One region of the Cobetia sp. 10Alg 146 genome, then DNA from elsewhere that is predicted to be linked to it. Evidence: predicted binding sites of a transcription regulator. Region 1 holds the regulator's gene; the other holds the start of a gene.

What was found. The regulator PhoB, encoded in region 1, activates phosphate uptake and scavenging genes when phosphate is short. The targets are predictions, from matches to a motif close to TGTCATANNNNTGTCANA.
Region 2: QD172_RS03075 (glycosyltransferase family 1 protein) is a predicted target of PhoB. The motif match lies at 1,529-1,546, and genes of this name have one in related genera.

The regions. Positions count from the first base shown of each region.
Region 1 is NZ_JARWKT010000005.1:82,106-85,290, forward strand. Features, by position in the region: gene ubiA (4-hydroxybenzoate octaprenyltransferase) at 1-879, shown strand, start outside; gene phoB (phosphate regulon transcriptional regulator PhoB) at 1,107-1,796, shown strand; gene phoR (phosphate regulon sensor histidine kinase PhoR) at 1,804-3,099, shown strand.
Region 2 is NZ_JARWKT010000002.1:20,087-23,271, forward strand. Features, by position in the region: gene QD172_RS03065 (acyltransferase) at 1-327, shown strand, start outside; gene QD172_RS03070 (LysM peptidoglycan-binding domain-containing protein) at 314-1,264, shown strand; gene QD172_RS03075 (glycosyltransferase family 1 protein) at 1,610-2,767, shown strand; gene QD172_RS03080 (phosphatase PAP2 family protein) at 2,739-3,185, shown strand, end outside.

The DNA.
Region 1 (3,185 bases):
TCAGCGTCATCCGCTTCCCGCCCGTCCAAACTGGCCGATTACCTCGCCCTGACTCGTCTGGACCGCCCCATCGGCACCTGGCTGCTGATGTGGCCGACCCTCTGGGCCCTGTGGCTGGCGGCCGATGGGCTACCGGACCGCGATACGCTGCTGATCTTCGTGGCTGGCGTCTATCTGATGCGTGCCGCCGGCTGCGTGATCAACGACTACGCGGATCGCCACTGGGACAAGCATGTCGAACGCACCCGGGATCGCCCGCTGACCTCAGGACGCATCACGGAGCGCGAGGCGCTGACCCTGTTCGGTGTGCTGGTCGCGGCCGCCTTCGTGCTGGTGTGCTTCACCAACCTGACCACGGTGCTGCTGTCGATCGTCGCCGTGCTGCTGGCGGCCAGCTATCCGTTCATGAAGCGCTTCCATCATCTGCCGCAGGTGGTGCTGGGTGCCGCCTTCGGCTGGGCGATTCCGATGGCCTTCGCGGCGACGCTTGAGGAGGTGCCGACCTATGGCTGGTGGCTGTTCGCGGCCAACCTGATGTGGACGGTGGCCTACGACACCGCCTATGCGATGGTCGATCGCAATGACGATCTCAAGGTCGGCATCAAGTCCACCGCCGTCCTGTTCGGCCGCGCCGACAAGCTGATGATCGGTCTGCTGCAGCTGGGCATGCTGGCGGTGTTGATCGGCATCGGCCTGCACCTGGCGCTGGGCATCTTCTACTGGCTGGGGCTGGCCGCGGCGGCCGTGACCTTCGTCTGGCAGCAGCGCCTGATTCGCGAGCGGGAGCGTGGCCCCTGCTTCCAGGCATTTCTCAACAACCACTGGTCCGGCCTGCTGATCTTCGCGGGCATCGCGCTGGCGACCTGGCCAGCTGCCTGACCCCTCTTTCCGGCCAACGGGCCCGAGTCCTCATCCGGTCTGCCAGCGACCTTCCTCGTGCGGCGAGGCGTGACATTCACGCCTTGAGAGAGTTGAGGGACTCGCTGGCAAGCCGGGCGGCAAGCTGCCAAGCTGGCGATTGTCATCTCACTGTCATATAAGCAGGTTGTAATCGTCATCGACTTGTCATTCTGGCGCGTGCGCCGACTGCTGCATGGGATCTAGCGATGAGCTCCAAGACCGTACTGATTGTCGACGACGAATCCTCGATACGCGAGATGATCGCCGTCGCCCTGGAAATGGCGGATTACCGCGTGCTGGAGGCCGACAATGCCCAGGACGCCCACGCCATCGTCGTCGATGAAAAGCCCGATCTGCTGTTGCTGGACTGGATGATGCCCGGCACCAGCGGGCTGGAACTGGCGCGCCGCCTCAAGCGTGACGAGACCACCGCGGAGCTGCCGATCATCCTGCTCACCGCCAAGGGCGAGGAAGACAACAAGATCCAGGGGCTCGAGGCCGGGGCGGACGATTACATCACCAAGCCCTTCTCGCCACGCGAGCTGGTGGCACGCCTCAAGGCCGTGCTGCGCCGCACCACGCCCAAGGGCGTCGAGGAGTCGGTGGAAGTCGAGGGTCTGATGCTCGACCCCGCCAGCCACCGCGTGACCGCACACGGCAACTCCCTGGAGGTCGGCCCCACCGAATACCGCCTGCTGCAGTTCTTCATGACCCATCAGGAGCGCGCCTACACCCGCAGCCAGCTGCTGGATCAGGTCTGGGGCGGCAATGTCTATGTCGAGGAGCGCACCGTGGACGTGCACATTCGTCGTCTGCGCAAGGCGCTGGGCGAGGGGCATCAGCACTTGATCCAGACCGTCCGCGGTACCGGTTATCGCTTCAGCGCCCAGGCCTGAGACGCGGATGCGCTACTGGACGAACGAGCTATGGCGGCTGGGCTATCTGGCGGGCGGCTTCGGGCTGGTCGGCGGACTGCTCGGCCTGCTGGGCTGGGGCCTGGCGCTGGGGCTGGCGCTGTACCTGTTCGTCCATCTCAAGCATCTCAAGAGCCTCTACACCTGGCTGATCACCAACCCCCATGAAGAGCCGCCGCCCGGCGATGGCGTCTGGGGGGATCTGCTCGATCGTCTGTATCGCTACCAGAAGGGTCAGCGTCAGGCACAGGAGCGACTGCGCAGCATCCTCAATCGCATCCAGGAATCCTCGGAAGCGATGCGCGATGGCCTGGTGATGCTCGACAACCACGGCGACATGGAGTGGTGGAACAGCGCTGCCGAGCAGTTGATCGGCCTCAAGGCCAGTCACGACCGCGGCCAGCACGTCACCAACTATCTGCGTGACCCCGTGTTCATCGATTACTTCAATCGTCTGGCCTATCGTGAGCCGCTGACCCTGCAATCGCCGCTCTCCGACAACCTGACCCTGCAGATCTCCATCACCCTGTTCGGTGACAACGAGCGCCTGGTGATGGTGCGCGATGTCACCCGTCTCTACCGTCTCGAGGAAATGCGCCGCGATTTCGTGGCCAATGTCTCCCATGAGCTGCGCACGCCGCTGACGGTACTGGCCGGCTACCTCGAGACCTATTCCGACTATGCCGATGACCTGCCCCCGCGCTGGCAGCGTGGCCTGGGACAGATGCAGAGTCAGACCGACCGCATGCAGCACCTCGTCGAGGATCTGCTGACCCTGTCGCGCCTGGAGACCGACGAGCTGTCGGGCGAAGGACGTCGCATCGACATGGCGCAGCTGCTGACGCGTATCCGGGAAGATGCCGAAGGCCTCTCGAAGGAGCGGCATGTCATCACGGTGGAGGTCGAGCCCGGACTGGCCCTGATGGGTGAGGAGCAGGAGCTGAGAAGCGCGATCTCGAATCTGGTTTTCAATGCGGTGCGTTACACGCCGGAAGACTGCCACATCACGCTGCGCTGCCAGAGCACCAGCGAGGGCGTGATGGTCGAGGTGGAGGATGACGGTGACGGCATTGATCCCGTGCATCTACCGCGCCTGACGGAGCGCTTCTATCGCATCGACAAGGGACGCAGCACCGCCACTGGTGGCACCGGGCTGGGGCTGGCCATCGTCAAGCATGTGCTGATCCGCCATCAGGGCCGCCTGGAGATCGACAGCCTGCCCGGCGAGGGCGCACGCTTCCGTTGTCATTTCCCGGTGGAACGCCGCTGCGCGACGACTGCCTGACGGTTGCAGCCCCACTGACACGAACGCCCCGCCGCGCCCTCTGCATGAGGTCACGGCGGGGCGTCGTGGTATCTGCGTTCGTCAAC
Region 2 (3,185 bases), on a different contig from region 1:
CAGCAAAGCCCGTACACTCATCTGCTCAGGCCGCGCGCCGGCGGCAGCGCTCAGGTGATCAGCATTCTCGGCGACCGCCTGTCAGGCATACTCGACGCCACGCTGGACTATCGTCACGCCAGCGCGAGCTTCTGGGAGTTTCTGTGTGGCAAGGGGGGAGATATCCATCTGGATATCGTGCAACGCCCGGTGGAACCCTGGATGCTGAACGGGGATTATCACGCGGACGCTGCCTACCGCGAACGGTTTCAGCAATGGCTCAATCAGGTCTGGAAGGACAAGGATGCCCGACTGTCACGTGCAGGACACGACATTGAACAACTCTGACATGCCCCACGAGCCGCTGGGCGCTGTGCGCCTGACCGTGGGCGCCATCTCGACATTTCTCCACAGGACATCTCGCGCGCCGCTGCGGCGACTGGCGTGGCTGAGCCTGGCATTGTGGCTGACAGGCTGCGCCACCGGCAGCTACTCCGGCTCACCGGCAGGCCAATGGATCACGATCCAGAAAGGCGACACCCTGGGGCAGATCGCACGCGACGCTGACATTCCCCTGTTGCGCCTCACCCGCTTCAACCCCGGCGTCAAGATCCGTGACCTCAAGGTCGGGCAGCGCATCCTGGTGCCCACCGCGCGTGAGCGTGCCCCCTCCGGTGGCCCCTATCGCTATCAGCTGCGCCCCGGGGACACCTACTCGAAGATAGGCCGTTACTTCGGAGCCAATCCTCAGCGCATCCAGACCGCCAACCCGGGGCTTCCCCCCAATGACCTGAAAGTCGGCACCCTGATCTCGGTTCCCCTCAATGGTGGCCCCAGCCGAAGCGCTTCCAATGCGCGTGCCAGCGGCGGCAGTCTCGTGGCACGCCCGGATCCGGGTCCGCTGAAGAAACCGCGTCAATCGTGGCGCTGGCCTGCCGCCGGCGAAGTCATCAGCGAATTCGGCACCAACCGCAATGGCCAACTGGCCCCGATGCGGATTCGCACGGCCAGCAATGGGGTCGCCAGCGCGCCGGCCAGCGGTGAAGTCCGCTTTGCCGACAACATGCGGCAATTGGGCAATGTGGTCATCCTCCACCATTCAGGCAATCTGCAGAGCGTATTGGCGCAGTGTGGAGAGATACTGGTCAAGGTCGGTCAGCAGGTCACGCCGGGCACCCCGCTGTGTCGCGTGGCACGTCGCAATGACGGTCAGCCTGAACTGCTCTTCGACGTGCGCCATGGCGGCAAGCCGATCAATCCACGCGAGCTGCTCGAGAAACGCTGAAACTGGGGCTGCCGGCCTCACTGGCGAGCCCTTCAGGGGCTCGCCTTGCCAAACGAGCGTCGGGCATGCCTCGCCCACGGCGTCCTTCATGCCGCGCCTGTCGCCCCCGCGTCAGTTTCGGCCAGCGTGATTGATCTTTGAGCTGTGAACTGTGACCTGTGAGCGCCTTGAATCCGCTGCCTCCTGGCAGCATTGCCTGCTGGAGATTGCCCGCGGGAGGTTGCCCGCTGGAGTGACCGCGGCTGCAACGACACCTGCGTGGGGTGTCATCACTTCGTCACCTCGCTGTTATGCAGGCGTCACTCCCATGGCCAATACTTCGTTCAAAGGTCATCAGGAGCCGTCATGGAGCGTATCGCCTTTGTCAGTGAAACCTGGCACCCGGAAATCAATGGCGTGGCTCACACGCTGAGCCATCTGTGCGATCAACTCATCACGCGGGGCTGCGAGCTGCAGCTCGTGCGGCCCGCACCCCGCGACGGCAGCCATGAACCACGAGTCGCGCAGGAGCTTCAGGTACGCGGCTTCCGTCTTCCGGGCTATGACACCGTCCAGATCGGCGCCCCTGCCCTGAGACGGCTGACGGCGCTGTGGCGCCAGCATCCGCCCTCCGTCATCTACATCGCCACCGAAGGACCGCTGGGGGTCAGTGCCCTGATGGTCGCGCGTCGCCTCGGCGTGCCCGTGGTGGCAGGCTTTCATACCAATTTCGACCAGTACAGCACCCACTATCATCTCAGGGCATTACGCCCCCTGGTACGTCAGGGGCTGAAGCACTTCCACAATGCCGCCAACCTGACACTGGTCCCGACACGCATCCAGGCCGCCACTCTCGCGCAACAGGGTTTCAAGCATGTCCGGGTCGTGGGACGCGGGCTGGATTGTCAGCGCTTCTCGCCCGTTCATCGCAGTGAAGCGCTGCGTCGCCAGTGGGGCGTCGGCCCTCAGCAGCCCGTCGCGCTGCATGTCGGCCGCCTGGCGGCGGAAAAGAACATCGAGCTGTTGATTCGCAGCTACGAGGCCATGCAGGCCGTGCAGCCGGATATCGCGCTGGTACTGGTGGGCGATGGCCCGCTGCGCGAACGCCTTAAGCAACGCCTGCCGGAGGCGATCTTCGCCGGCTTCCAGACCGGCGAGGCGCTGGCTGCCCATTACGCCAGTGCCGACCTGTTCCTGTTCCCCTCGCTGTCGGAGACCTTCGGCAACGTGGTGCTGGAAGCCATGGCCAGTGGATTGGCCGTGGTGGCCTTCGACTACGCGGCCGCTGCGGAAGTGATCCGCGATGACCACCAGGGGTTGCTGGCCCCCTGCACCCAGCCGGACAGATTCATCGAACAGGCAGTGGAAGTCTGCCAGCGACCAGCGCGTATCGCACGTCTCGGAAGAGCGGCCCGTGTACGCGTCGAGCCCATGGCCTGGAGCCAGGTCGCCGAGCATTTTCTTGCCTGTCTACGCCTCGCCGAGGAGAAGCCCGATGCACGATCGCAGCCTTCCCGTCTTTGAGCGACTCGACCTGCTGGAGTGGCGGCTGTGTCGCCAGGTGGCACGTCTGGCGCTGTATCGGCCGATCCTGACCCTCTTTCGCGTGGTCTCGCGCCTCGGTGACTGGCCCGTCTGGTTGCTGCTGACACTCAGCCTGCCCTTCCATCACGTGCAAGGTGGCTGGTTGATGCTGGAATTCGGACTGGCGGCGGGGGCCGGCGCCCTTTTGTATCGCGCCCTCAAGACCCGGCTGTGCCGGGAACGCCCCTTCATCACCTTCACGACCATCCAATGCACCATGCCACCGCTGGATCGCTACAGCTTTCCAAGTGGCCATACACTGCATGCGGTGCTGTTTGCCAGCCTGACGGCTCAGCAGCTGCCGGAACTGGCCATTCTCGTCACGCCGCTTGCCATGTTGATCGCGCTTTCCCGCGTG